DNA from 4 places in the Paenibacillus sp. OSY-SE genome. Region 2 is predicted to be linked to each of the others. Evidence: riboswitches for the same ligand, from Rfam matches in the RefSeq annotation. Region 2 holds a riboswitch; each other region holds the start of a gene.
What was found. Region 2 has a riboswitch for cobalamin ahead of A372_RS0110390 (1-propanol dehydrogenase PduQ). Riboswitches for the same ligand answer to the same signal wherever they lie in the genome.

Region 1: it holds a riboswitch for cobalamin, as region 2 does, so the genes downstream of both, A372_RS0104715 (cobalt-precorrin-8 methylmutase) here and A372_RS0110390 (1-propanol dehydrogenase PduQ) in region 2, are expected to answer to the same signal.
Region 3: it holds a riboswitch for cobalamin, as region 2 does, so the genes downstream of both, nrdI (class Ib ribonucleoside-diphosphate reductase assembly flavoprotein NrdI) here and A372_RS0110390 (1-propanol dehydrogenase PduQ) in region 2, are expected to answer to the same signal.
Region 4: it holds a riboswitch for cobalamin, as region 2 does, so the genes downstream of both, metE (5-methyltetrahydropteroyltriglutamate--homocysteine S-methyltransferase) here and A372_RS0110390 (1-propanol dehydrogenase PduQ) in region 2, are expected to answer to the same signal.

What each region holds. Positions count from the first base shown of each region.
Region 1 is NZ_ALKF01000148.1:27,814-35,450, reverse strand. Features, by position in the region: gene A372_RS0104720 (methyl-accepting chemotaxis protein) at 520-1,440, shown strand; cobalamin riboswitch at 1,629-1,800, shown strand; gene A372_RS0104715 (cobalt-precorrin-8 methylmutase) at 1,975-2,607, shown strand; gene cbiD (cobalt-precorrin-5B (C(1))-methyltransferase CbiD) at 2,622-3,743, shown strand; gene A372_RS0104705 (cobalt-precorrin-7 (C(5))-methyltransferase) at 3,740-4,345, shown strand; gene A372_RS0104700 (decarboxylating cobalt-precorrin-6B (C(15))-methyltransferase) at 4,335-4,910, shown strand; gene A372_RS0104695 (cobalt-precorrin-4 methyltransferase) at 4,907-5,656, shown strand; gene A372_RS0104690 (cobalt-precorrin 5A hydrolase) at 5,643-6,704, shown strand; gene cobJ (precorrin-3B C(17)-methyltransferase) at 6,701-7,426, shown strand; gene cobK (precorrin-6A reductase) at 7,423-7,637, shown strand, end outside.
Region 2 is NZ_ALKF01000170.1:41,851-49,487, reverse strand. Features, by position in the region: gene A372_RS0110410 (sensor histidine kinase) at 1-1,335, opposite strand, end outside; gene A372_RS0110405 (ANTAR domain-containing response regulator) at 1,328-1,900, opposite strand; gene A372_RS0110400 (EutP/PduV family microcompartment system protein) at 1,972-2,403, opposite strand; gene A372_RS0110395 (BMC domain-containing protein) at 2,414-2,770, opposite strand; gene A372_RS0110390 (1-propanol dehydrogenase PduQ) at 2,964-4,106, opposite strand; adenosylcobalamin (AdoCbl) riboswitch at 4,499-4,650, opposite strand; gene A372_RS0110380 (FUSC family protein) at 5,053-6,099, shown strand; gene A372_RS0110375 (nucleotidyltransferase family protein) at 6,057-6,695, opposite strand; gene A372_RS0110370 (XdhC family protein) at 6,682-7,637, opposite strand, start outside.
Region 3 is NZ_ALKF01000200.1:89,944-97,580, forward strand. Features, by position in the region: gene A372_RS0126415 (carbohydrate ABC transporter permease) at 1-459, shown strand, start outside; gene A372_RS0126420 (carbohydrate ABC transporter permease) at 459-1,286, shown strand; gene fadH (2,4-dienoyl-CoA reductase) at 1,464-2,228, shown strand; gene A372_RS38035 (hypothetical protein) at 2,609-3,211, shown strand; cobalamin riboswitch at 3,505-3,703, shown strand; gene nrdI (class Ib ribonucleoside-diphosphate reductase assembly flavoprotein NrdI) at 3,876-4,256, shown strand; gene nrdE (class 1b ribonucleoside-diphosphate reductase subunit alpha) at 4,228-6,321, shown strand; gene nrdF (class 1b ribonucleoside-diphosphate reductase subunit beta) at 6,407-7,408, shown strand; gene A372_RS0126455 (M3 family oligoendopeptidase) at 7,614-7,637, shown strand, end outside.
Region 4 is NZ_ALKF01000205.1:318,147-325,783, reverse strand. Features, by position in the region: gene A372_RS0132350 (SDR family oxidoreductase) at 1-217, shown strand, start outside; gene metE (5-methyltetrahydropteroyltriglutamate--homocysteine S-methyltransferase) at 331-2,658, opposite strand; gene A372_RS37835 (hypothetical protein) at 2,828-2,965, opposite strand; cobalamin riboswitch at 2,923-3,118, opposite strand; gene A372_RS0132335 (HesB/YadR/YfhF family protein) at 3,567-3,857, opposite strand; gene A372_RS0132330 (cation transporter) at 3,962-4,165, opposite strand; gene A372_RS0132325 (L-lactate dehydrogenase) at 4,587-5,540, shown strand; gene A372_RS0132315 (P1 family peptidase) at 6,137-7,159, opposite strand; gene A372_RS0132310 (carbon-nitrogen hydrolase family protein) at 7,300-7,637, shown strand, end outside.

The DNA of each region.
Region 1 (7,637 bases), on a different contig from region 2:
TCTCCCTTACCATAATATTGTAATGTGTCGGCGCCATCTTTTAAAGTAAACAGTTTGTACGTTCGTTGCGCTCTACCACTCTTTTTGAACAAAGGAGCGAAGTAACTCAACAAAGAGTTTTTGCTGGACAACAGGAAGCGGTATGACGTATTGTTCGTCTGCCATGCAGGCGAGATTTTTTGTTTCAAAGGTGGTGAGATCTATGTTATATAATAAAAAAGTCCTGAAGCATATTGAACATCAGCTTAGAAAATGGGATGAAAGTAATACCAATTCATAAAGATAGAGGATTATTTACATAAAAATTGGTAGATCTTATTCGCAGTATGTCCACATGACACAAGCTGATCATTCAACAATGTGCAAAGATCGAGGTGCCGGACTGAGGCTTAGCCATCAGCCAGCGGCTGCGCCATCTCATGGGCAGGGATACAGAGGTCGTAATCGAACCGGGGGCAAGCAGGTATGGATGGCACGCCTGCCTGCTGCAATGGCATGAAAAAAGGGAGATGTGCATGAATGAATAGTGGCATGAGGCAGAAAAGTACACAAGTGCTGGAGGAGAAAGCGGTGCTGGCCGCATTGGAGCAGTCGCTCGCCATGATCGAGTTTAACATCCAGGGTGAAGTTCTTTGGGCGAACAATCTATTTGCTCAGACGATGGGGTATACGGCGTCAGAACTTGTCGGCAAGCACCATCGGATGTTTTGCACGCAACAGTTTGTCGGCAGTTCGGAGTATGATACGTTTTGGGAGAATTTGCGGAACGGTATAAAATTTCAACAGAAAATCGCCCGGGTAGCGAAAAATGGGGACCTGGTGTGGCTTGAAGCAACGTATATGCCGGTTCTGGATGATACCGGCCACACAGTGGCTGTCTTGAAGGTGGCGACCGACATCACGCCAAGGGAAAACGCCGCCTCCCGAATGAAGGACGAGCTGCGGCTGATGGCGGAAGAGTTGCTGAAGCGGACGGAAGAAGGCGTGGAGCGCAACCAGCAGGTTGCGGCAGCCATTCAGCGCGCGGTGACTGACAGTGAAGAAAACTTAACCCTCCTGCGGCAATTGGAAGATGAATACAAGTCCATCAAAGGAATTGTTCAGATGATCCAGGATTTTGCCTCACAAACCCACCTGCTGGGCCTGAACGCGGCGATTGAGGCGGCCCATGCCGGGGAGCATGGCCTAGGGTTTCAGGTGGTTGCCGCCGAGGTACGGAAGCTGGCGGAGCATGTCCAAGAGGCGGCCAAGGAAGTCCAAGCCGCCATCGAGGGAATCGCCGATAAGGTAGGACATGTCGGCGGGGGGACGAAGAACTCCCGGGACGCAATCGTCGAATGTCAGCATCAAATTAAGCAAGCCACTGAGGAGTTTGCCAACATCGGCAAAGCAGCGGGTAATCTGGATGCGCAGGCGAAAACATTGAGTTTAATGATGTAACGAGGGTTGGACATTCATATCACAAAGAAATCAAAAAGAGCGTTTTAGCCCGTCAGCAGGCTTGAAACGCTCTTTTTGTTGTCCGGCAAATCGACGTGCAATGAGTTCCGTCACAGGCGGCGCTATATCAATCAAGCTATGATTCATCATAGAGATTCACGCAATTCAATTACAGAAAATTCAACCTGATAAAAATTGAATAGAAAACTGAGCGGAGATCAGGGAAAGAGGTGCGATTCCTCTACAGGCCCTAGCTACTGTGAAGCGGACGAAATCCCATTGATGTCACTGGAACCATTGCCGGGAAGGCGGGAAAGTAGAATGATGCCAAGTCAGGAGACCTCCTCTGTTCAGCCTTGCAGCAACTTCTAAGGGAACAGTTGTCTATAGCAGAGAACCCAGGCACAAGTGTGTTCATTTCATAACATACTTGGATACTGCTTTTTCTTCGTATGGACACGAGACCTTTAGGTTTCGTGTTTTTTTGTTCCCTTTTTAGAGGTTGTAAGTTAACTCGGGACAGGAGAGGGAAAGATGGATTACATCAAAAATCCCAAGCGGATTGAAGAAAAAAGCTTTGAAATTATACAGGAAATCATTACGGAAACAAGACCTGAATATGCGTTCCGCAATCGTGAAGAGGAGCTGGTCATGAAACGGGCGATTCATACGACGGCGGATTTTGATTATTTGGATAATCTCGTGTTCACGCATGATGCCTTGACGAAAATACGCGAAACGATCCGGCAGGGCGGCATCATTTTTACCGATACGAATATGGCCCTGAGCGGCATGAATAAAAAGCTGCTGGAGCAATACGGCTGCCGCTACCGCTGCTACGTCAATGAGCCGCAAACGGCGGAAGTTGCCCAACAGCAAGGCATCACTCGCTCCATGGCCGGGATTCAGCTTGCTGCCAGAGAGGCAGGGCGGAAATTGTTTGTCATCGGCAATGCGCCTACCGCCGTCTATCAAATTTTAGAGATGGAGGCTGCCGGCGAATTGGATGTAGAAGCCGTCGTCGGTGTGCCGGTTGGATTTGTCGGAGCGGCCGAATCGAAAGAAGCGCTCTATGAAAGTGACATTCCGGCGGTCGTTGCCCGCGGGCGGAAGGGCGGAAGCAATCTGGCGGCGGCCATCATGAACGCCGTGCTGTACGCGATGTAAGAAGAGGTGGCCCGATGGCAGACTACGTGTATTATGAGGGAAAAAAATTGCGCAAAGGCTATACGACAGGCACTTGCGCGGCTGCGGCGGCCAAAGCGGCTGCGGCCATGATCATCAAGCAGGAGAAAATAGCCGAAGTTAAGATAATCACGCCGAACGGAACATGCTTGCAGCTTCCGGTGGACAAGCAGCAATTCGATCGGCATACGGCAACGGCCGCCGTTCAAAAAGACGGCGGCGATGATATCGATGCGACGCATGGAATGTGGATTTTTGCGCAGGTCACCTTGAATGCGAACGGGGACATCAGAATCGACGGCGGGCAAGGCGTCGGGCGCGTGACGCAAAAGGGCATTGCGGTCCCGGTCGGGGAAGCGGCCATCAATCCGGTGCCGCGCCGAATGATTACTGCGGCCGTGCGGGAAGAGATCGGCCCCGATCGAGGGGCGGATATCATCATTTTCGCGCCGGAAGGCGAAGAGCGCGCGGAGCGCACCATGAACAGCCGCCTGGGGATTATCGGCGGGATTTCCATTTTGGGAACGACCGGAATCGTAACTCCGATGTCCGAGGAGGGGTGGAAGCAGTCGCTGTCCATCGAACTCGAAATGAAAAAAGCGCAGGGTTTCCGGAAAGTGATTCTGGTTCCCGGGAATTACGGGGAGCGCTTCGTGGAAGAGCAGCTTGGCATTGACGGCAAATATGTGGTCTCCATGAGCAATTTCGTCGGCTACATGCTCAAAGAAACACAGCGCCTCGCGTTTGAACACGTGCTGATGGTAGGCCATTTAGGCAAATTAATTAAAGTGTCCGCCGGTATTTTCACAACGCACAGCAAAGATGCCGATGCACGGGCAGAAATTTTGGTGGCGAATCTGGCGCTTGCCGGCGCGCCTCTTCCCTTGCTCCAGCGAATTGCGGCCTGCACCACGACGGAAGCCGCCGGAGAAATTATGGTCGCGGAAGGGTATAGCGAGGTTTTGCAGACCATTACGAACAAAGTGAAGCAACGGGCAGAAGAGTTTTTGAAATACAGCAAACCGATTGTGGATATCGACGTCATCACGTTTTCAACCGAACGGGGAATGCTGGCTTCCACTTGCGACATCTCAACCATCAGGGAGGCATGGCGATGATTCATATTGTCGGAATTGGCCCGGGAAGCCCGGAGCTGATGACAGGTGCGGGCGCTTTACTCATTCAGAAGGCAGATGTGATTGTCGGCTCGAAGCGGCAGCTGGGCGAAATCCCGCAGGGCAACCCGGCCGAACGCAAGCTTCTGCCCACGCAGCTCTCGGAGCTGGAAGCATTTTTGCTGGAAAGGATCGGTCAGGACATCGTGCTGCTCGCTTCCGGAGACCCGTTAATATATGGCATCGGAAATTGGGCGTTGCAGAAGTTCCCGCCGGAACAGCTTCAGATTGTTCCCGGGATCAGCTCAATCCAATATTTGTGCAGCCGCTGCGGCATTGCCATGAACGACCTGTACATGACGAGCAGTCACGGAAAACAGCCTGATTTCGACTTTCTGCTCGCGCACCCGAAAGTGGCGATGGTCACGGACAGTAAGCTTGGACCGGCGGAAATCGCCCAGGAAATTCTGCGGCGGAAGCTCCACAAAACGCTCGTTATCGGAGAAAATCTCAGCTATCCCGATGAACGGCTGCACCGATTGAAGCCGGAGCAAGTTGCGGCTCGATATGACATGAATGTGGTGGTGATTTTGGATGAGGGATGAAGCCTTTATTCGCGGCAAGACGCCCATGACCAAGGCGGAGGTCCGTGCCGTATCCATTGACAAATTAGCGCTGGACGACACGAGCCGCCGTTTTCTCGACGTTGGCGCCGGCACGGGAAGCGTAGCGCTTCAGGTTGCGAAGATGTTTCCCCATGTGTCGGTAACCGCGATCGAACGGAACGAAGAGGCGTTGTCATTAATCGAACAGAACCGGCGGCAGCTGGCGCTTGACAATGTGGAGATTATGGCGGCAAAGGCTCCCGTCCCGCTGGACAATACCGCGTTTGACGCTATTTTTGTCGGCGGCAGCGGGGGGGAATTAACGGGGATCATCGATTGGAGCCATGCCTTGTTGCAGCCAGGCGGCCACCTTGTGCTCAATTTCATCTTGATGGAAAATGCCCTCGAAGCGGCAGCCTATCTCGAAAAAGGGCCCTGGCATGAAGTCGAGGTGATCCAGCTGCAAGTGTCGAAGTGGCATGAACTTGGACAAGGGCATTATTTTAAGCCCCAAAATCCGACCTTTATTATCGCTTGCCAAAAAGAGAGGAGCGGGACAGCATGACGAAAGTGCATTTTGTCGGGGCGGGGCCCGGAGATAAAGAACTCATTACATTGCGAGGGTACAACCTCCTGAAAGAGGCGGATGTCGTCATTTATGCAGGTTCGCTGGTTAACCCGGATTTGCTGGAGTACTGCAAAGAAGGCTGCGAAATCTACAACAGCGCTATGATGGATTTGATGGGGATTATCGATTGCATGGAAAAAGGCGTCAAGGCGGGGAAGCAAGTCGTCCGACTTCAGACCGGAGACTTTTCGATCTATGGGTCGATCCGGGAACAAATCGAGGAAATGAAAAAGCGGGATATAGAGTTCACCTGCACGCCTGGGGTAAGTTCATTCCTCGGGGCCGCCTCGCAGCTCGGTGTCGAGTATACCGTGCCGGAAGTGAGCCAAAGCGTAATTATTACGCGCATGGAAGGCAGAACGCCGGTTCCGGAGAGGGAATCGCTGCGATCCTTTGCCGCGCACCGCACTTCGATGGTTATCTTCCTGTCGGTTCAAGCTGTCGAGAGCGTGGTGTCGGAGCTTGTGGCAGGCGGTTATCCGGAAGATACGCCGGCGGCTGTTATCTATAAAGCGACCTGGGCGGATGAAAAACAAGTAACGGGAACCCTGCGGGATATTGCCGACAAAGTAAAGGAACAGGGCATCACGAAAACGGCGCTCATTATGGTAGGGGATTTTCTGGGCGAGACATTTTATTATTCCAAGCTGTACGACAAGGATTTCTCGCATGAGTACAGATAAGAACACCGCCATCATTGCGGTCACGGAACACGGCAAAGCGCTTGCAGCCACGATCAAGGAGGCGCTGGCGGCAGATTGCTTTGTTCCAGAAAAGCTGCAATCCGAAGGATTTGCTGCGCTTCAACCGGATTTTGCAACCGGGATGCGTCTCCTCTTCCAGCAATATGATGCTCTTGTCTGCATTATGGCTGCGGGAATTGCCGTCAGGACGTTGGCTCCCGTCATCTCGGACAAGCTGTATGATCCGGCGGTGGTAGTGATGGATGAAAAAGGACATCATGCCATCAGTCTATTGTCGGGACATGTGGGCGGAGCCAATGAATTGAGCCGGAAGCTGGCGGATCTTACGGGGGCGGCAGCCGTTATTACAACGGCAACGGACGTTCAGAAGGTGGCGGCGCTCGATATGATCGTGCCGTCCGTGCCTGCATGGATACCGGACTTTCGCGAGAACTGCAAGCGAATCAACGGTCTGTTGGCTGCCGGGAAAACAGTGGGCTTATATGAGGAAGTGCCGGTAGAGATAGACCGGCGGGGATTCATCTCGATTACGAATCCGCATGAGCTTCCGGAACAGGCAGAAGCATTGGTATGGGTCACACATCGATATCGTCTGCCGGAATCGAACGTATATACGGTGAAAATGGTCCCGCAGACACGCGTGCTTGGAGTCGGATGCCGCAAACAGACTGCGCCTGAGCACATGATGAAGGCCTTTACTGAATTTTGCATCCAGTATGATGCCGATCCGCATTCCTTTTCTGCCATTGCCAGTATCGATATCAAAAAGAATGAACCGGCCATCAAGCAATTAGCGGAAAAATTGAATTGTCCCTTCATCACGTATACGGCAGATCAGTTGCGCGAAGTCGCGGGCAAATACCCGGTATCCGAGTTCGTCAGGCAGACCGTGCAGGTTGGCAACGTAGCGTTATCCGCAGCCGATCTGGCCAGCGGGGGCCGGGTATTGACACCAAGGTTCGCCGCCTGCGGGATCACAATGGCCATGGGAGACAGAACGAAAATGAGCAATGGGGTGAAGGCATGATTTATGTTGTAGGAATTGGGCCAGGCGAGAGAGAGATGATGACCGGAGAGGCGCTGGCAGCCATTCAAAAAGCGGATGTGATCGTGGGATACATTACGTATATCCGGCTGATTGAAGAACTTATTCAGGACAAAGAAGTGGTCAAAACGGGGATGCGGAAGGAAATCGACCGCTGTCAGGAAGCCGTCGATATTGCGAAAACGGGAAAAACCGTGGCGGTCGTGTCCAGCGGAGATGCCGGGATTTACGGCATGGCCGGCCTGATTCTCGAGATTCTGGACAAAGAGCAAGCATCGATCGACGTCGAAATCGTGGCCGGCATCACGGCGAGCATCGGCGCGGCGGCAAGACTGGGAGCGCCCCTGATGCATGATTTTTGCCATATCAGCTTAAGTGATTTGATGACGCCTTGGGAAGTCATCGAGAAGCGGGTGAAGCTGGCGGCGGAAGCTGATTTTGTCGTCTGCTTCTACAATCCGAGAAGCAAAGGCCGGGCGAATCATCTGAAGCATGCCTTGGAATTGATGATGGCCTATAAATCGCCGGCAACGCCTGTCGGCATCGTGAAGGATGTTGGCCGCAAAGAAGAAAGAAAAATCGTGACGACGATGGCGGACATCGACTATGAAGAGGTGGATATGACGACGATGGTTATCGTCGGCAATAAGGAAACCTATGTTTCCGGCGGCCGAATGATCACGCCACGGGGTTATTCTCTATGATCCTGATTTTCGGCGGGACTTCGGATAGTCTGGATATTTGCGATTGGCTGCATGCCCGCGGGCGGGATTATATCGTCTCCGTGGCGACCGAATATGGCGAACAACTGGCGAAGCAGCATGCCGAACATGTCATCTGCCAGCGGCTGGATGAAGCCGGCATGTGCCGGGTGATGCGCGAGAAGGCGGTCTCTCTGGTCATCGATGCGACCCA
Region 2 (7,637 bases):
GACGATGGACAATCCCAAGCTTTTGTGCGAACCGTCTTCAACGGAAAATCCGACTCCGTCATCCGCCACTTCCACGGTGACCAATCCGCCTTCCAGCTGCGCATTCACCGTAATCGTGCCGTCCGTGCAATCTCCAAAAGCATGCTCATAGCTATTATGCAGCAGCTCGCTTACAATCAGCGCAATCGCGACGGTGCGATCGCTGTCCAAGCAGATGCTCTGTGTAGCCGCTATTTCGATATTGACATTTTTGCAATCGACAAAGCAGCGTTGAATATTCGAAGCGATGAGCCGAATGACGTCAAGCAGATCCACCTGCGCTTCGATCTCCGTGGACAACAGTTCGTGGGTCGCCGCGATAGCCAGCACCCGGCTGACACTTTCGTTCAAGCATTTTTTGGCTTCCGGGCTTTCACATTGCCGCGCCTGAATACGGAGCAGAGACGCCACGGTCTGCAAATTGTTTTTCACCCGGTGGTGAATCTCGCGAATGGCCACCGATTTGGAGACAATCTCCGCTTCCTTGTCCTTGATTTCCGTCACATCGTGCAAGATGACGCCTATGCAAAGATCCCGCTCCGCAATAAACAGACGTTTCACCTGATAATAGCGACCGGCCACCTTCACATCTGTCGTCAGTGGACAGGAAGGGGACGTGGAGTGCTCCTTCATCACGTCGGAGAAGACCGTCTGATCCAGCGACAGATTGTCATAATGCAAGCCCTGAATATCCTCCAAATAACCAAGCTGACGATAGTACGCGTCTGCCTTCTTATTTTTCAGCTTCAAAAATCCGTACTTGTTGAACACGAGAACGGCATCCTCCAACTGATTGATGATCGAGTCCTTGAACCGCAGCATGGCGGTCAACATCGAAGACATTTCACCATCTTCGTATTGCGTCCCCGTCACATTGAAGTGGGCTTGAATATTGTCGCTCACATCTTTTTCATAGATGACGACCGCAATGACGCCCTCATGATTTTTGATCGGATATACCGTTTGCCTGACCAGATGATTTTCCTGCGTATTGGCAACGAGTCCCTGTGACATAATTCCGGTTTCCAACGTTCTCAAGACGCCTGGTTCGTTCTCGCGCAGCGCCTTCTCGCCCGCAACCGGACGCCGGTACAGCGATTTGCCGTTACCCGGACGGCGGTGGTACACCACAATCGCCTCATTCGCCACGCTGGACAGAACGTCGATGAACACATCATCCGGCACCTCGGACATTTCGAATGACTCGGCTATCTCGGTCAGCCGCACGATATCCGCGTCCGCCAGTCCCGTATGCCGATTGCACAACCGCACAATCTGTTCTTTGAAATCAATCATAGGAAATGACGATGGTTGTTGCGATTTCTATCATCGGACACCGTCGATCCATGCTAAGTTTGCGTAGGGTTTGATAGGCTTCCTCTTCGGTGCAGCCGTTTTCCTTCATCAAAATCCCTTTCGCCTTTTCGACCGCTTTCCGCTCTTCCATCTTCTGGGACAGCTTCGATAGATTCTGCTCCAGCTTGCGTATTTCCTTGCCTTTGGCAATGGTCACTTCCACCATCGGAATGAACGACTTTTCGTCGAGCGGTTTCACCAGATAAGCAAGCGCACCGATAGAGGATGCTTTTTCAATCGTCTGTTTGTCGCTGAATGCGGTCAAGAGAATAACCCCGCTGGCCAGCTGCTCTGAAATGATTCGTTTACCCGCCTTCAACCCATCCAAAATTGGCATTTGAACATCCATGATGACCAGGTCGGGCAGATGCTTCTTACATAACTCGATGGCCTCAAAGCCATCGGAAGCTTCGCCTACTACATTGTAGTCCGCCTCTTCAAGCATCTCACGAATATCCATTCTTGTAATAGGTTCGTCGTCGACTATTACAATTTTTCCATTCATGTGTCATGCACCTCATTGTCTACCGATATTTGCTTGTATCTTGCGAATCCTCTATCGAATGATAAAGTCGCCTACGCCTCCAAATAAGCCCGAAGCGCTTCCACTCCCACGTTCTCCATGGTTGAAACCTCGAAAATATGCTCTACGCCCGCCGCTTGCAGATAAGCTCTCGCTTGCGCGATATCCTCATCCGCCCGGGCCAGCTCCACCTTGGTCACAATTCCAATCACCGGCTTGGCGAATACCGTCGCAAAGGCCGGCGGAAAATAGCTTTCTTCCTTCGTGCAATCTTGCACAAGCCCGATGACATCCGCATCGACGCTGGAGACAAGCAGCATCTTGTACAAATAACGATTCTCGATGCATTCCCCCGGCGTATCGATCGCTTGCTCGAAAGTCTCCACGGCTTGCGTCTTCTTGTAGGCAATCTCCTGACCGTGCAGCCGTTGGCACAGCGTGGTCTTGCCCGAGCCGGTGCTTCCGGCAAATATGATTTTCTTCATGTCGCTTCCCCTACGTTCTCGTAATCTTCGCACCCGAGAAGCCGAGAATGTTCTGCAAGCCAAGCAGCACTTCACTCACGGCGGAATCCACGGAGGATACATCGCCCGTAATAACGAGCGACCCGCTGAAGCGATCGACGAAGCCGATCTGCACGCCAGCCGCCTTGGTCGCGATGTCCGCCGCAATAATGGAGGCTTCGCTTGGCGTAATAGTCATAATGCCGATGGCATCCTTCGCCTCGGTTCCCAAGCCCAGCTTCTTGTAAATATCCGGGTTGGGATTCGCGATAATATGAGCCAGCGTGACCTGTTTCCCAGGTACGTACTCCTGAATGACGCGTTGTTTTTCGTTGTGTTGTTGGTCCATACCCTCATCCCATCTCATGTAAAAAACCGTGAAATAGCTGTAAAAAAACATAAAGACCCCTTAAAAAGTTCACACGGAATTTTTAAGAAGCCTCTTCGCTTTTATTTGTATGCAACACGCCTTTGTGTTACTTTTACTATATTTTAACCTGCAAACGTTGTCAATATCATTACGGCTGGAATTTAATTGCTATTCAAGATTGAAACATTTTGTTCAAAATTTCAACGACGTCGGATGCGGCAGGAACACGCGGATTCGTGGCCGTGCATCCGTCTTGCAGCGCACCCTCGGCAATCGCCGCGCTCATCTCTTTCACCGTGCCTAGTTCCACGTTGCAGTCCCGCAGCGTCTGCGGCATGCGCAATTGCTTCTGCAGCTGCTTGATCGCCTGCACCAGACTGCGAACGCCGCTCTTCGCATTGGAAGCCGGCAACCCCAAGCTCTTGGAGATTTCGGCGTATCTGGCTGCCGCCGCATTGCTCTCCTCTTTGCCGTAACCCGGCTTGTAATCGGCATTGAATTCAATCACATACGGCAATAGCAGCGAATTCATGCGTCCGTGCGCAATCTTGAATTTGGCTCCGGCCACATGCGCGATGCCATGGTTAAGCCCGAGCGACGCAATATTGAACGCCATACCCGCCAGGCAAGAGGCATTATGCATTTTCTCGCGCGCCTCAAGGTCGTTCCCGTCCTTGTAGGCTCTTGGCAAATACGCAAAAACCAGCTTGATCGCCTTCTCTGCCAAAGCATCGGAAATATCGTTCGCTTTGGTGGATACATACGCTTCGATCGCGTGGGTCAGCACGTCCATTCCCGTATCGGCGGTAATGAAGTCCGGCACGCTCTTGACTAATTCTGGGTCCAAGATGGCTTCTTGTGGCAGCATGTCATCGGACACCAGCGGGTATTTGATGTTCTTCTTCTTGTCGCTGATGACGGAGAACGACGTGACTTCCGAGCCCGTTCCGCTCGTTGTCGGAATCGCCACGAACGGCATATCGCGCTGGTCCAAGATTTTCTGAGCGAAAATCTTCATCGCCTTGGCCGCATCGATCGCGGAACCGCCGCCAATCGCAATCATAAGATCGGCCTGGAACGCTCCGAGCGCTTCCACGCCCTCTGTCACGACTTCGACCGGAGGATCGGGAACAATATTGCTGAAAATGTATTGTTCGTTGCTTTCATGCAGCCGTTCAAACAGCATGTTAATCATCCCCGACTTGACCATGAACGGGTCTGTGACGATGAAGATCCGCTTATTCCGCCATTCCGTCAGGCGATCCAGCGCGCCTTGTCCCATATAGATGTCGGTTTTCATAGAAATTTTGTCCATGTAAGGCACCTCCAAGGAGTAATTGGCAACAAAAAAAGAGACCTTTAAAAGAACGGATTCCTTTAAAAGCCTCTTTGCTTATGATATATGGTGCACGCCATTGTGCAACTCGCAATCATTCAATTGTCTACCACCACTTTACACCGTTATCCGGATACTCGTCAACCGGATCTTGGCAGCCGTTATCCGCACGTGAGCGGCAGATGGTGAAAAAAAAAGGGACATGCACCTCACTGTGCATCTGTTCTTCGGCATTGAAGAACCTCCCGTTTGCTTAGCCATACCTCATTGTACGTGTTCGGCGGCGACCACCCGGCCTTGCCGACAGCAGCGTCGGCAGCCCTCTTGCAACGGAAAAAAAGCCTAGCGAGGCGGTAAACGTCACTAGACTTGTAAACCAGCCACTTTCGCCTCGAAATGACTGGTCAGACAAAGTTACTAGGCAAACGACCTGACTTAAGACCGAGCATTCGATCTATCACAGTGGCGGGACCGCGTTGGATTTGCACCAAACTTCCATTGCCTATAACTTTTTCTATTGTGTATGACGTGAATGGGCGTCCATTCGACATTATTATAGCATAAACAATCGCGTTGGCAATATGTAAGATATGAATTTCAACAGTTTTCCATGTTTGACACATATAACGTAAATGCCAGTATGACGGTGGTAGAGCATCTTTCGAGATACCTCTACTCTGCTGATGCGGGACTTCCTTCATTTTATACAAATTCCCCTATGACCGTAATACCACCACAGATGAACAATTAGTGTAAGTAAACCTGTGTTCATTCTCATGGGTGAAATAAGGGCTTAGGCATTTCATGACCGCCTTCGTAATAAATGGAAATCGTAATTGACATACTACGAGGAAGGGGCCTTCCCAACTCCGACGCGGTAGAGACAACACAAGGGAACGAACAATTGATAAGGAATAAGATGAAGATGGGGCTTACTAAAATGGTTAATAAAATGATGGATTTTATCAAATATAAAGGGGCTGTATGGAAAATCCCATTAGCTGCAGCACTGTCATGGGAGCTCGCGGAGTGGGCCGGATCTAAACATCCTTACTTGGCTCCTCTGACGGTCATTTTGTCCATCCAATTAACAGTTGACAAGTCCATACAATTTGCATGGCAGCGCATCATGGGGACAATTGCCGGCGTTCTTTTCACTGCATCAATAGCGCCCTATGTTGGTTTAAACGGCTGGAGCATAGGCTTCCTCCTTTTTGTAGGGGCTCTAATCGTAACGTGGCTGAAGTTGGATCATGCTATAATGATCCAAGTTGCTCTCAGCATTTTATTGGTAATGTACTTTCAAAGCAAGATGCCCAGCTATTCCCTTGATCGGATACGTGATACCGTTATCGGCGCTGTCATTGCCCTACTGATCCATATGCTGATATTCCCCCCCGATTCCGTTAACAAAGCCAAAAAAAAGATGATCCATTTCACGGACCATCTATCCAATCATTTTATAAACATCGCACTTTGGGTAAAAGAGGGCTGCTCCTCGAGTGAAGCCCAAACATTGCAAACAGAATTGCAAACCTTATTCCGGGAACTTCATCAAGCGACAACCGAGTTGGATAAAGCGGAGCAAAGTGTGCGTTACAATCCGCTAGGCCGCAAAAAACGCGATATCTTAAAAAAATTAAACCAGAAAATGCATCAACTTCGGTCTGGCTATGCCAATTCTGCCGACATGATACGAGTTCTTGCGAAATGGTCCGAAAGCGGCAATTTTGCGAAAGAGGATCAACGGATTTGGGCCGTTCATTTGAATACGTTAGCGGGGTTTGTAAAGGACTGGAAAAGTGTATTGGATGACCCAGCCTCATTCAGCTTGGCTTCCAATGGCTCAGCCCTGCAAATAAAAGCGCCTGCCCATATGGAGAACTATCAGTACCCGCTTGCGTTATATATGAACGCCGAACAAGTCATTCAAGATTTCCAAAATATGGATTTTTCCAATAAAGCCCTGTAATCTTCAGCAGTATCCACATCCATGAACAAGTCCGGGTTTGCGAAATCGATGCAAATTCCCGATTTTTCCTTTCGAATAAGATGTCTGGCTCCCTGATCGCACTGCAATCGCAGGAGATCCGGAAACATTCGATGAGCAAAAATAACCGGCGGTCTTGCTAAACCATCATACCTCGAGGCCGCGAAACCAATGTTGCCGTTCATCTGATGCGTTTGAAAACATAAAAGCAGTTCATTGATCATCTCATTTGTAATTAAAGGTTGATCCGCCAGTACTATCATCAAGGCTGTCGCTTCCATGGCAAGTGCAGCCTGTACACCGCACCGCAGAGAGTGCGCTTGCCCCAAACGAGATTCAGGGCAGTGAATAACGGACCATTTCCGTTTGATCGGATCCCGGTAAAATGTGTGATCCATCCAAGCTGCCGCAACGTCATTTACTATTACCCAAACATAATCCAATCTGGATCTCAAAGCCGCAGCCAACGCATAATTCCCCAAATTCATAGGACCCAACGGAAGTCTAAGTTTATCCGAACCCATTCGGGTACTTTGGCCTGCCGCTAAATAGATGCCAACGATATTATTCCGGCTCATTGACAACAACTTCTTGTGTTCTATTTTTTCTATACGTATATATTATTTCTGCGAGAATGCTCACTGCGATTTCCTCGGGCCCCTCTGCACCAATCGCAAGTCCCACGGGAGAATGAACTTCCATCGGAACCGGCCCGCCTTTTAGCAGGCGTTCCGTTCTATTTTTCGATCCCAGAATGCCAAGGTAACAAAGCTGCCGCTCAGAAAGAAGTCGAACCAGCTGCTGATCCCTCCTAAAATTATGACTCATTACAATTGCATAATCGTAAGGCGAAAAATGAATCATCCCTATCGTTTCCTCTGGAAACCCCAATAAAATAGATTCAGCATCCGGAAAATAACGTCGATTGCAAAAGGCGGGTCTCCAATCGGAGACGGTGACAGAAAAACCGATGATCGCTGCAAATGCGGCAAGTGGTCTGGCGTCCGGTCCCGCACCAAATATCATAAGACGCGGTCTGGGATAATAGGTATGAACGAAAACATCCGATTGCATGGATGAGACAAACTTCATTCCGCTCCTCCACGACTCCTCCGACGACGTCCAATCCAATAATACCTGTGGAAATTCTCCCCTCCACTCCCCGAATAGGTGCCGATCTCTAGTCAAGAAACCATAATCGATCACAGACCCATCCGAGCCGAAGCTTTTAATGAGTATGACCTCGGTTCCATGATCCAAATAATTCTTCAATGTACATAAATGATCCGCAAGCTCATCATTTACCGGTTCCATCGTGACATGAACAACACCGCCGCACCCTAGTTCTTCCCCCCAGGACAGCGGATCCGATGACTGCATGTCGAACACGAAGCTGCGAGAAACGCCTGTCTCCAGAATATCCGGCACGCAGGCCGAAAGATCAGCCTCCAGGCAGCCAGCGCTTAGCATCCCTAATTGTGAACCATCTTCAAGAAACAGCACGCAGGCCCCTTCTTTAC
Region 3 (7,637 bases), on a different contig from region 2:
TGGGGATTTACGAATCTCCCGTTGTGGCTCGGCGATCCGGACAAGGCGCTATTTTCTGTTGCCTTTGTTGACGGTTGGCGTTATTGGGGTTTTCTGCTCATTTTATTTTTGACGGGCTTTCATCAGACTGACCGCAGCCTGGAGGAAGCGGCCATGATTGACGGCGCGGGCAAGCTCAGAATCTTCTGGAGCGTCATTATTCCGCAGCTGCGCCCGACCTTGCTGCTCATTATGATGATGACGATGATTTGGTCGTTTGCCGCATTTGATTACGTCTATGTGATGACCGGTGGAGGGCCGGGCAATGCGACGGAATTAATTGCAACATATATGTATAAGGAAGCGCTGCAAAATCAGGCGCCGGGATACGCCAGCTCCATCGCCCTGGCCTTGGCCTTGTTTAGCGGCATTGTTATCGCGGTATTCGGATATTTAAGAAAGAGAGGATGGGAGATCTAATGGGAGCGCGTTTGTTTACTTCGTTATCGCGTCATTTCTTTCTGATTCTTGTCCTTCTGTTTGCGATCGGGCCGATCGCGTTGCTGTTTATTAATGCGGTCAAGCCGCCGGAGGAGTTTCAGGTAAGCCCGTTCTCTCTTCCTGCGCATTTTACCTTGGAGAACATTACGGCGGCATGGAATATGGGGGAATACGGTAGGGCCTATTTAAACAGTATTTTGGTAGGATGCTCGACCGTTGCCATTATTTGCATTGCCGGGGGATTGTGCGCATATGCGCTTGCGAAAATGGATTTCAAAGGAAAAGGGGGCATCTTGGCGTTTCTATTCCTATGTGTCTCCGTCCCGTTGGGCATGTTTTTGGTGCCGCTGTTCTATATGTGGCAGAAGCTGCATTTGATGAATACGCTGACGGGCTTGATCATTATTTACAGCGCCATTTTCCTGCCGCTCAATATTTTCATCCTGCGTACGTTTTTTCTTGGAATACCGAAGGAATTAAGCGAAAGCGCAAGAATCGATGGCTGTAACGAGGGGATGATTTTGATGAAAATCATCGTTCCGATTGCCAAGCCTGCCTTCCTGACCGTTGCGCTGCTCGCGGGCTTATATACGTGGAACGAGTTCTTCTTCGCCAACGCCTTTGTGCAGACGGAAGCGCTCAAGCCCGTCTCCACGAAATACTTGACGTTCGTTGGCAATTTCAGCTCGGATTGGAGTAAGATTTCAGCCGCGGGACTCATCTCCATTTTGCCTTTTACGGTCATTTATATGTTTTTGCAGAGAAGATTTATCGAAGGCGTAGCGGAAGGCAGCTTAAAGGGATAATGGAACGGGAGTAAGAAAAAGGAAGAAATTCGCGAATCTTTATGTTAAACTGTAAATACAATAGAATAATAGACTCGGAACAGAAGGCCATCGGAATCGTTATTTCGGTGGCCTTTCGAGCATCATGTCGCTGTATGACAATCCGAGTGAGCAAAATAGTGAAAGCGAGGCGGGGAAATGAAGGGGAAGTCGGTTATCATCACGGGCGGTTCCAGCGGTATGGGCAAGGCGATGGCTGCGCGTATGGCACAGGAGGGCGCATGGGTCGTCATAACAGGACGATCGGCAGAGAAGCTGGAGGCGGCAAAAGGCGAAATAGAAACATTCGCAGGACAGGTGCTTACCGTACAAATGGATGTGCGTCAGCCGGCAGATGTACAGCGTATGGTGGACGAAGCAGTGGCTGCCTTCGGACGAATCGACGCGCTCATTAACAATGCAGCAGGCAATTTTCTATGTCCAGCAGAGGATTTGTCAATCAATGGCTGGAATGCGGTCATCAACATTGTGTTGAACGGGACGTTCTATTGCAGCCAAGCGGTCGGAAAGTATTGGATTGCCGAGGGCATTCCGGGCAGCATTGTCAACATGGTGGCCACATATGCGTGGGATGCCGGACCGGGGGTTATTCACTCGGCTAGCGCCAAAGCGGGTGTGCTCGCCATGACGCGCACGCTTGCGGTGGAATGGGGACGCCGCTATGGCATCCGAGTCAACGCCATCGCACCTGGCTTAATCGAGCGCACCGGTGGCGCAGATAAGCTCGTTCCATCCGAGGAAGCCGGACGGCGCATGCTTGACAGCGTACCGCTAGGACGCTTGGGCACACCGGAAGAGATTGCGGGGCTTGCCGCTTTTCTGCTCTCGCCGGATGCAGCGTATATGAACGGCGCGTGCTTGACGTTGGATGGAGGGCAATCGCTGCACCAAACGTTTATATAACTGGCTAATACCGGTTATTACAAAAAGATGCTTACGGATACAAATGGCCATCTTCAGGGGCGCTATATTCCCGGCATTTAATCCCCACCAGGTCAATATGATTTCAATGGCAGACCTGATTAGGTGTGGGTCATGCAGCAGGCCGAGGCCAGAGGAGTTCATAAGCTAATTGCAAGCAGTTGAAGCCCGCCTGCATGGATGAAGACCAACAATTCCACAACCAATGGCGGGTATCTCAAATCCGAAAATTATGGTGATTTTGCTCTTCTCATGTCCAAGTTTATCAAGGAATACAACCAGCAGTTCGGTATCGACCTTTACGGTGTATCCTTAGCCAACGAACCCAATTCGATGACTTTCCTGTCTTGGGATTCCAGTGAATGGAATTCTACGAACATCCAGGTGTTCCTGAAAGACTATCTGAAGCAGGCAATGGTGAATCAAGGGGTGCAGGGCAGGGACCTTCTATTCCTTCGAACAGTGGGAAATTTCGGGCTATAATAGCGCCCAAGAGCGTAGTAACCTATGTCGGACAAAATGGTTCTGCAGATGATCCTCCGAATCAAACGTTGACTGATGATCTGGATGACTGGTCCAAGACTAGCTCCCATACAAGCGGATTGGCATTGGATTCATCCAATCGTTTTTATTTCAATGGAGATACGTCACGGGTAAAGCGTACCGATGGCACAACACAAAGCTTTGTTTATAATCTTCAGAATATAATCAATTTTAGTGCGACCGTATACCATTTCAGTGTCTGGGATGGCGGGGCATTCTACACCTCTTCCGACAATCAGAACTGGACGAAAGTCGTTCATGTGAGCACACCGGGCGTTTATACGGGAAGTCAATGGTACAAAAAAATGTATTCTCCCCAAACCTTACTGCCAGCGGGCACAAATTATGTGAAGGTCGAGTTGTCAGGTGCCGATTCTTGGGAGAAGCAGGTATCCAAGATGGTGATCAACTATATGCCATAACATAAAGAAGTTGTATTTTCGCGACCGATTATTATTATTTCGGTGTCAGATTGATATAGCAACCTGGAAAATCGAATAGACTTTCATGCTGCTGAAGCAGGGCGATTATGCGACGACGTCCTGCTTTTTTTCGTGCGAAAGAGAAAGAAATTGAATGGCCCAATTGAATTTCGTCAGCTTGTTTTTTATGTCAAATATCTTGCTTCTTCGCAGAAAAATGTGTATGCTACGATAAGAGCCTATATTTAGTGTCTGTTTAAGAGAGTACATACTAAATATGGATTATTTAACTGAATATCATAGAGTAAATAAGGTGTCGAGTTCGACTTAATAGGGAATCCGGTGCAATTCCGGAGCTGTCCCCGCAACTGTAAGTGTGGACGAGATGGGCATTGCCACTGTATTATGGATCTCTGAGAGTCGCTGATATGGGAAGGGCCCACAGTAGGATGACACACAAGTCAGGAGACCTGCCTATTTACTTGGTTTCGCATCTTCGGGGGATGAGAAGTGGAAACGACACGCTGCAGAGTGCTTGGTGAAGCAACAAGCGCTGTACTTTTTTGTTGTCGTTTTAAGCTCATCTACCAGATTAGGTGGGCTTTTTCTATGGAAAAAATCACAGAATCATGTTTGCAATGCTTCTAGCAATGGAGGGTCACTGATGCGTATCGTGTTTGACTCAAAGACCGGAAACGTGAAGCGCTTCGTCAATAAGCTTGATCTGGAGTGTATTCAAGTCGCAGACGGGCTGACTGTCGAAGAACCATTCGTCTTAATTACATATTCGACTGGATTCGGACAAGCGCCTCAATCGACTTTGAAATTTTTGGAGAATAATGGCGACATGCTGCAAGGGGTGGTCTCCAGTGGTAATATGAATTGGGGCGAACTTTATGGAAGGGCAGCGGACCGTATTTCCGAAATGTACTCAGTTCCCGTATTAATGAAATTCGAACTGAGCGGTACCAATAAAGATGTGGAGCGTTTTAAACAGGAGGTAAACGAAATTGTCGATGCAACTATCAAATTGGATTCAGCTTAACAATGAAATTATGGTGTTAAAAGATGGAAAGTATCAGTTTGAAAAAGACCGTGAGGCGGCTAGAAGTTATTTTGTCGATTATGTGAATCAAAACACGGTCTTCTTTCACGATTTGAGAGAGAAAATCGATTATCTCATTGAGCATGACTACTACGAACAGGAGCTGTTCGATAAATATAGTTTTGCTGAAGTCAAGAAGTTGTACGAGATGGTGTATCAGAAGAAGTTCAGATTTCCTTCGTTTATGAGCGCTTTTAAGTTCTACAACAACTACGCTATGAAGACGAATGACGGAACGAAGTTTTTAGAGCGGTACGAAGATCGCATTGCGGTCGTCTCCCTCTTCTTGGGCAATGGTGACATGAAGAAGGCGATGGAATACGCGGAGCTCTTCATTTCGCAGGAATACCAGCCAGCAACGCCGACCTTCCTGAATGCAGGGAAGAAGCGGCGCGGTGAATTGGTAAGCTGCTTCTTGCTGGAGATCGACGATTCGATGAACTCGATCGGATTCGCCATTAATTCTGCCTTGCAATTAAGTAAAATTGGCGGCGGCGTAAGCTTGAGCTTGAGCAAAATCCGCGCAGCTGACGAACAGATCAAAGGCTTGGACGGCAAAGCGAGCGGTGTGCTGCCGGTAATGAAATTGTTTGAAGATTGCTTCTCCTATGCGAATCAATTGGGTCAACGCGATGGCAGCGGGGTCGTTTACTTAAACATTTTCCATGCCGACATTCATGAGTTTTTGGATACGAAAAAGATTAACAGCGATGAGAAAATTCGTATCAAAACGCTGTCGCTTGGCGTCGTAGCTCCTAATAAATTTTTCGAATTGGTAGAGAAAGATAAAGATATGTATCTCTTCTACCCGCATACGGTATATAAAGAGTACGGCATGCATATGGACGATATGGATATCACAGCCATGTATGATGAGCTCGTCAACAACCCGAATGTCCGCAAAAAACGAGTTGTTGCCCGAGACCTTATCATTAAAATTGCACAAATCCAGATGGAATCCGGTTACCCATACCTGATGTTTGTCGATAACGCCAATGAATATCATGCGCTGAAAGAAATTGGGCGTGTTAAATTTTCCAACCTGTGCAGTGAGATTGCGCAGTTAAGTGAAGTATCCTCGATCAATGATTACGGTGAAGAGGATGTAATCAATCGCGATATTTCTTGTAACCTGGGCTCACTTAACATCGTTAACGTGATGCAGAACAAGCGGATGAAAGAGACGGTTCATCGTTCGATGGATGCGCTAACCGAAGTGAGCGACCGCAGCGACATTTCGATTGTCCCTTCAGTAGCGAAGGCGAACCGCGAACTGCATTCCGTTGGGCTCGGGGCAATGAACCTGCACGGCTTTCTCGCATTGAACAAAATTGCATATGAATCCAAGGAAGCTATCGATTTTGTGCGCACCTTCTTCATGATGCTCAACTTCTACTCGCTGGAGCGCTCGATGCTGATTGCAAAGGAGCGGGGCGAGACGTTCAAAGATTTCGAAAAGAGTGAATATGCGAACGGAGCTTATTTCGAGCGCTATATGAATACCGATTATTCGCCGCGGACGGAAAAGGTGGCTGCCTTGTTCGAAGGCATGGACATCCCGACTCATGAAGATTGGGTGCGGCTGAAGGAGCAAGTGGCTCAATACGGCGTCTACCATGCCTACCGCTTGGCGATTGCGCCGACCGGCTCGATATCTTACCTTCAATCGTCAACCGCTTCGATCGCGCCAATTACGCAAAAGATCGAGGAACGCGAGTACGGGGATTCTAAAACGATATATCCGATGCCGTTCTTGAATGAGGACAACTTCTTCTACTACAAAGAAGCTTATGATATGGATATGTTCAACCTGATCGATCTGGTTGCTGAAGTGCAAGTTCATATTGATCAAGCGATTTCTACTATCTTATACGTCAAAGATGATTTGACGACGAGAGATTTGGCGATGTATTACATTTATGCCCAGAAGAAAGGGCTAAAGACACTCTATTATACGCGTACGAGAAAAAGAACGATCGACGAATGCGTAAGCTGCGTCGTATAAGCACGGAAAAGATGCACAGATGTGCATCATATATGATGAGCAACGTTGATTGTGCCAGTGGTGTCGTTAGAAGGAGGATATATTGATGAATAAGTTTGAAGCGGTGAATTGGAATGCTCCGGAAGCAGACTATACCGAGCTCCTGTGGACCCAGAACACCTCCCAGTTCTGGTTAGATACCGAGATTCCGATTTCGAAAGACTTGAAATCTTGGGCTAAGCTAAGTCATAACGAAAAGTTGACTTTTATGAGAGTATTAGGCGGATTGACGCTGCTGGATACGGAACAAGGCAACGTCGGCATGCCTATGATTGCGCAGCATGTAGCAGACAAACAGAAGAAGGCAATCCTTATTTTCCAAGCGGCCATGGAAGAGATCCACGCCAAAAGCTACAGCACGATCTTTACGACGGTAGCTAGCTCGGAGATGATTAACGATACGTTCGAATGGGTGAAAGAAGATAAACATTTACAATATAAAACATCCAGAATCGACTCGTATTACAAAAATATACAAGACGGTGGAAATCTGAGCCTCTATCAAGCAATGGTAGCTTCTGTATTTCTGGAAAGCTTCTTGTTCTATTCGGGATTCTTCTATCCGTTATATTTGGCAGGCCAAGGAAAAATGGTCGCGAGCGGAGAGATTATTAAACTCATTGTTCGAGATGAGAGCGTACATGGCGTCTTCGTCGGATTGCTTGCCCAGGAAGCATTCCAGCAATTGAACGGTGCAGAGCAAGAAGCAGCTTCTCGCTTTGTGCAGGACTTATTGAATGATCTGTACAAGAATGAACTCGAATATACGGAGAAGCTCTACGATCCGATCGGATTGACTCATGAGGTCAAGAAGTACATCCGTTACAATGCGAACAAAGCTTTGATGAACCTTGGACTCGAGCCTGTATTCGAAGAGGAAGAGGTCAATCCCGTCGTTCTGAACGGAATCAGAACCCAGACGACGACGCACGATTTCTTCTCCACGAAGGGACAAGGCTATCAGAAGGGCAAGGTCGAGCCTTTGCATGATGAAGATTTTGAGCTCTTGAATCGCCGTGTGCTAGAGTCGAATAAGCTTGGAATCTAGTAATATAGCAAGTACAAAAATCCTCCCTCATGTGGAGGATTTTTTTGTTGCGGCGCACCTATACAAGCGGGGATGGATCCAGTACAATGTCCATGTAAGTAAATCCCATTTGATAGAGGCTTCACTTATGGAATTGTATGACGATTGTTTTGTATAATAGGTAGTAGATTTGTGTAGATTAACCAATAGGGAGGATACATGCTATATGAAATTCAGTGAGTATCAATAT
Region 4 (7,637 bases), on a different contig from region 2:
AGCCATTGAGACGCACATTGAAGAGAATACGAACCGGAAACCGTCCGTGAAGGACATCGAAATCCCGATGACTTACCCGGAAGGCAGTCAGCCGCTTGAGCATGGGCCAGGGTCTCCCGAACAGGTCGCTGATCTGGTTGCCTTTCTTGCATCCGACGCCGCAAGCCATATCACCGGCGCGCAAATTATGATTGACGGCGCCGAATCACTTCTCTAGCTCGATACTAAAACACGTCCATCCTTAGCGCAGTCACAGAAAGTAAAATTTCCGTGCCTTGTCATCCGGATGGACGTGTCTTATTTACTCATCTCTTGCGTTGCATGCCCCGCTTAGCTGAGCGGCTGCACTTCCGCAACTTTTCGTTGTTGGCGGACTCGTTTTGTTGCCTCTACCATGTGGCGAAGGGCCGCGACCGTTTCTGGCTCATGACGCGTCTTTAAGCCGCAATCTGGATTAATCCAGAACGATTCCACAGGAAGCACGGCCAGTGCTTGCTCAATCAGCTGCTCCATCTCTTCCACGGAGGGAACGCGCGGACTGTGAATGTCATACACTCCAAGTCCGATTCCGAGCTCGTAATGCTGCTTCTCCAGTGTGGCAATCATATCTCCGCCGCTGCGCGCTGTCTCCAATGAGATGACGTCCGCATCCATCTTGCGAATCGTGTCCACCATGTCGGAGAAATCGCAATAGCACATATGCGTATGAATTTGCGTCTTAGGCTCCGCGCCGCATGTGGCCAAGCGGAATGCAAGCACGGCCCACTCCGTGTAAAAGGATGCATCCTCCGCTTTGAGCGGCATGCCTTCCTTCACCGCCGGCTCATCCACTTGAATCATTCCGATGCCGGCTTGCTCCAAGGCGGCAATTTCTTGACGCAGCGCATAAGCCAGCTGGAATGCCGCTTGTTCGCGCGGGACATCATTACGGACGAACGACCAGTTCAGAATCGTCACCGGACCAGTGAGCATGCCTTTAACCGGCTGCGCAGTCAAAGACTGGGCGAACGCCGTCTCTTTCACGGTCATCGGTTCTGTGAACGCGACATCCCCGTAGAGAACCGGCGGCTTAACGCAGCGGGAGCCGTAAGATTGCACCCAGCCGAATTTGGTAAAGGCGAAGCCGTCCAATTTTTCGCCAAAGTATTCAACCATGTCCGTACGCTCGAACTCGCCATGCACGAGCACATCGATGCCGATGTCTTCCTGGATGCGAATCCAACGCGTCATTTCATCTTCCAGGAAAGCTTCATACGTTTTGGCATCCCACTCTCCCTTGCGGTAACGCAATCTCGCCCGGCGAATGTCCGCCGTTTGCGGCATGCTGCCGATTGTCGTCGTCGGCAAGAGCGGGAGTTCCGGCCAGCGCTTCGAATGCAGCACTCGGCGCTCCTCATAAGGCGTGCGTTTAATTCCTTTCGCCTTCTCCTCCTCCAGCAGCTCGTGCAATGCTTCGACGATATCTGCACGCTGGCGGGAAGGCTCGTTGCGCCATGAAAGGACGCGCGCGGCACTGTCATTCAGAGCGGCGCGCGTTGCTTCACTAGGCTGCGCGATATGACGGGCTAATTGCACCGTCTCCTCCAGCTTCTCATCCGCGAAGGCCAACGCCTCACGAATTACCTCCGGAAGCTCTGTCTCGCGCGTCGCCGTCAACGGCACATGCAGCAGGCTGCATGACGGCTGTACGATCCATCGTTCCTTCGGCACGATGCTCGCAACGGATTCCAGCCACTCCGCCGCTTCTTGCAGATCAGCACGCCATATGTTTCGGCCGTCGATAACGCCGAGCGCTAACGTTTTATCTTGAGGGAAGCCCGACTTGCGAAGCGCGGCTTCGTTGCTTGCTTTGCCATGCACGAAATCCAACCCCAGCGTATTGACCGGCAGTTGAACGAATGCTTCGTAATCCGATACCGCATCGAAATAAGTTTGCACCCATAACGGAAGCGTCGGAGCCGCTATCCGCAGCTGTTCGTATACGGATTGCACAGCCTGCCAATCTTCTGGCTTCATTGCCAAGACGAACGCCGGCTCATCCAGCTGTACGCACGGAACGCCCTCCGCTTCAAGCTCGCGAAGAATGTCGCTGTACACACCGATGAACTGCTTCAGGACCTGCAGACGTTCTCCTGCGGGAACCCCCTTCAAGGAGCGCACATACGTGTAAGGACCAATGATGACCGGCTTGCCTTCGATGCCCAACTGAAGCTTCGCTTTGCGATAAGCTTGCAGCGGCCGGTTGGAAGTAAGCTGTGGCGCACGACCTTCCCATTCTGGCACAATATAGTGATAGTTCGTGTTGAACCATTTCGTCATTTCACAAGCAACTGCATCTTGGGTTCCACGTGCAAGAGCAAACATGAGATCAGGCGATACTTCCCCGCCTTCATACGAATAACGTAAAGGGATGAGTCCGAACATCGTAGTCATGTCGAGCACATGGTCGTACCAAGAATAGTCGTTTACAGGAATGTAATCGAGACCGGCTTGTTGCATTTTGGTCAATCGCTGCAATTCAATCTTGTCTAATTCCTGCTCCAGCTCCTGAGCCGAAATCTTTTTCGCCCAATACTGCTCCAACGCTTTCTTCCATTCGCGATCATAGCCGATGCGCGGATATCCTGCTGCACTTGTCTTTACTGATGATGCTGTCATTATCCTTGCTCCTCTCCATATGTGATTCCCCCGCGGGACAAATAGGGACAATTTCTATCTGTTAACACGGAATTAGCATATAACATTATTCGCCATAAGGAAACCACAAAAAAGGACATCCTGCCAACTGACAGAGATGTCCCGTAAACGTCCATGACGGAATAATGGCTCATCGCTTTCCTATCATCGTGCCATCCGGCTGCGCCGGACATCGACACGCGATTTCCATGTTTACGAACACTTCCCTATCTCCCGTAGGTACAATCAGTGCTGCCAGAACAGGCAGGTCTCCTGGCTTCAGCGTCATCGGTGTTAGCGGCCTTCCCGGTTGCATTAGCGAAACCAGTGGCCTGAAGGCTACACCTCTTCTGATACAGTGGCGGGACCGCGTCGGACTTGAACCGAACTTCCCTATTAAGCTTTGACATGTTCGCAAAGCGCCTGTTCCCTGATATGCAGTTGTGTTGGAACGTGATGGACACCCTTCCAATTGAGAACGATTATAAACTGTCTTGCAGCGGATGACAAGTGCTTTTTCCAAATGGATGAGCAGTAAAGTAAAGGGCTGAGTAAATTTCAGCCCCTCCTCATCAAACCTGACGTGAGGTTTTCCCTCATCCGGGTTTCCGATGTTCTTCTTACTTGCTCATTAAAGTACTTTCCTTACACGACGAGTTTCTTAAGTCCCGCAAGCTGTGCCGCTGCGGCCGCCTGTCTGGGTTTGCTGTGTTTGTAACGACGATTTTTCTTTTGGTTCCAGAAAAGGGTTAACCTTTTCCTGATATACCAGTCAATTTTGATTAAGAATAGGTTTACCTTCTCCCATGTCTTCCGGTAATGCATCCCCAGAAAGTCGAACCCATACTCGTCTCCCAAGTATGCCTAGCTTGGCAATGAAAATACACACGCTATATGGACATTCCTTCATTCAGGAACACGATGTCTTCCCCGTTCTCATCTAAGGTCAGCTCGCGATCGTCCAAGAACCACAGATCGTTCTGCTCCATGTAGAATGTAATGCCGTCCACGACTTCGGTTACGCCAGGATATTGCGGACTGTCTTTCATGATGCCGAAAGAGTAAGGTCCCGAAGCGCTGAATCCACTGTAGCGCACGAATACGCGCACCGTATCTCCTGCTGTGAATCCCCAATCGGTCTGAAACCGCTGTGCCGCCTTTGGTGTCACTCGTAATTGCATCAACGGACCTCCTTTATTCAATCTGTTCCCTTCTAAGCTCGATCATACCATGTGGAGAAACCGATGAAAATACCAACTTTTCACCTTGCATCATTCATTTACGATCACGAGATCACATCGAAACCTTGGTCCTCGATCGCTTCGCGAATCTGATCCGGCTTTACTGCCGTCTCGTCATAAGTGACACTCACTTGCTTCGCCGCCAGGTCCACCTGTGCTTGTCCGCCGATGCCAGCAACGGCCCGTTCGACCGATTGCTTGCAATGTCCGCAAGTCATTCCTTCCACTTTCACCGTCAAATTCGCCATCATAACTGCCTCCTTTATATTCATATCGTTACTTCTGAATTGTCATCCATATCTCCAAGATAACTCCTTCCTCATTTTCCTGCAAACGTTTCGGGGCCACTCACATATAAACGAGCACTCCATGCACGATTTACAACCACAGAACACATTTCACAAAACACATATATTTCGAGAAAAATTGATATAGTCGAACTAATAATCTTGGGCGCATTACCGCTCAAAATCAGAGCCTCCTCATATCGAGAGGAAAGCTTTTAATTTAATTGCATTTTACATCTCTCGATAACGTCGTGATGCCTCCTTTCATGAAATTTTCATTTTAGGTTGGCTATATGTATGAATATTGGTTAAAATTTAATTGTTACATATTTTGAACAAGCTGTCTCATGCTTCATTGAGCACAAAGGAGGCAATACACATTATGACCCAAATATCCAAAGTATCCCGCATTGCATTGATCGGTTCGGGATTCGTCGGATCCAGCTATGCATTCGCCTTGTTCAATCAGGGCTTAGCTTCCGAATTAGTCATTATCGACGCCAACCATAAAAAAGCGGAGGGCGACGCGATGGATCTAAACCACGGTCTTCCATTCGCATCCAACATGCGAATTTGGGCTGGGAACTACAGCGATTGTAAAGATGCCGATTTGGTCGTCATCACAGCCGGTGCGAACCAAGCTCCTGGCGAAACACGTCTCGATCTCATCGAAAAAAATGCGAAAATATTCAAGTCTATCGTTGAATCAGTCATGAACAGCGGCTTCAACGGACTGTTCCTGGTTGCCACCAATCCGGTAGACGTGCTTACATACGCGACATGGAAATATTCCGGCTTGCCAGCAAATCGCGTCATAGGATCCGGTACGATTCTGGACACGGCACGCCTTCGCTATCTGCTTGGAGAGCAGATTGAGGTCGATCCGCGCAACGTCCACGCCTACATTATAGGCGAACACGGAGACACCGAGCTTCCGGCATGGAGCAACGTCAGCATCGGAGGTCAACCGCTCGAAGATTACCGGAAGACGCACGGGAAGCCTACAGACGAAGATTTAAACAATATTTTCATCAATGTGCGCGACGCCGCGTATCATATCATTGAACGCAAAGGCGCCACTTACTACGGCATCGCGATGGGACTCGCGCGTCTGACTAAGGCGATTCTCCGCAATGAGAATTCCGTACTGTCGGTATCTACTTTGTTAACCGGCAAATACGGGTTGGACGATGTCTACATCGGCGTTCCAGCTGTCGTCAACCGCCAAGGGATTAGAGATGTGTACGAGCTTCACCTGTCAGAAGATGAGAAGCAGAAGCTGCACCATTCGGCCGGCGTACTGAAGCAGGCGATTTCTTCGATTTTCCCTAAATAATTGAATGATGTCAGCAAACCCCGAGGCTTAGTCTCGGGGTTTATTTACCATTAAGGAAAGCTAAAGTTCTGTGAAGCGGTAAAGCGAATCAAACATTCCTTATGGCGGCAAAACCTGCCTCTACATGCGGTCGCTCATCTATGAAAGGCCTCGACAGAGGTTTTCTCATGTCGCACGGACATTTTACGTGCTTCCCAAGCTCAAGCAGCCATGTACAGCACTAGACGCTTCGATAGTGACAAGCTCGAGTATGCTTGATCGCGAGAAAGGTTGAGGTTGTTATAAATCGCCCTAGCTCCACTATCCCCTCGCATCAGTAAGGTTAGTGTGGCTCATATTTCGCTTTTTCCAATTCTTTGCATGCTCCGCGAATTACGACGAAGCACCCCCTGTGTCGCAGCCTCCAGCATCGCGTCCGTCGAACAACAAGCCGACAACTGCTCGTCGTTGTTGTCCTGAGCATATGGGAGAATGAACATAAGCATGACAAAATGGCTCCAAAGTCTCCAGCAGGTAAGGCGACAAGAGGAACGCTGGAGAAATGAGCAGACACAAACAGAACAGCGCACTGGAAACTGTTCCAGTGCGCTTCTTCTTCAAGAATGGGGCTGCCAATCGCGCCAAGCCGGCACGCCTCCAGCCGACTCCGCTGCAATGATCGCATTGTGCACCGCATAGCCGAGCACTTCCGCCGCCCATATGCCGATCAGATCTACCGAAGCAGCAATACCTCCCGTCGTCATGGCGAAGACCGTGTCCCCATCGTACATCGTATGGACCGGGTATATTGTACGTGCAAGGCCGTTATGCGCCATTTGCGCAACCTTGCTCATCTCCGTCTTCGTCAGATCGCCGTTGCAGGCAATCGCCGCAATCGTCGTATTCGTTCCTGGGCGCGTATGCCCGAATGGGTTCGCCATTTGTGTCAGAAAGCTTAACGGATCAATGAAGCTCCCCGCATCCTCCTGCCTCGCCCCTGCCAACGTCGTTCCTGTCTTCGGATCACGCACCTCGCCGATCGCATTGACCGCGACGGCCGCTCCGACGACAAGACCACCTGGCAGCTGCACCGATGCAGTGCCGAAGCCGCCCTTCATCACCCGATCAGGACCTGCATATTTCCCGACCGTTGCCCCCATGCCAGCTCCGATATTGCCTTGCGGGCACGCGGTAGCGATTGCATTACGCGCAGCGGCATAGCCCATCGCAGCGTTCGGTGTAACATGCGGATCGCCTAAGCCCAAGTCGAATAGGATCGCAGACGGAACGATAGGCACTTTGCCTACCCCGACATCCATACCAATCCCCTGCTCCTTCAAATAACGCATCACGCCGTGTGATGCTTCCAGTCCGAACGCGCTGCCGCCGCTCAGGCAAAGAGCGTGAATATGCTGTACGAGCGCAGTCGGGTGAAGCAGCTCCGTTTCGCGGGTGCCTGGTGCGGAACCGCGCACATCGACGCCGCACACTGCCCCTTCCTCCGCAATGATGACCGTGCAGCCCGTTAAGGCTGCGTCATCCTGTGCATTGCCCAGTTTGATGCCAGGCACATCAGTTATACAGCCCGGATAGAACTCCTTGCCGCCCACGTGATGCAAAGCGGAATCCGAATGCTTCATATTCTCACTCCCTTAACTATTATTAATAATAAGATTCGATTAAGAAGCCCGCTTTCCTTTTTTCAGGATATATCTTGCTCTGTCTTTACTTCTGCCTCATAATGGGAGAGATTACTAAGCCATCATTTGGAGGTGTCACAATGAAAATGCGCGTATCTGCCGTACAATACCATTTGCATTCGATTAGCAGCTTTGAACAATTCGCTCACCAAGTCGAACATTATGTGAAGACAGCAGCGGAATTCGAAGCTGAATTTGTGCTCTTCCCTGAGTTTATGACGACACAATTAATGTCCATCGGTGACGAACAGGGAGAAGCGCTGACGATACAGGATTTGCCGCAGTATACCGAAGCCTATCACACTTTGTTCAGCCGGTTGGCGAAGCAATACAACATGCATCTTATCGGGGGCACGCATGTCATTGCGCGTAACGATAAGCTATATAACGTCGCTCATCTGTTCTACCCTGACGGCAA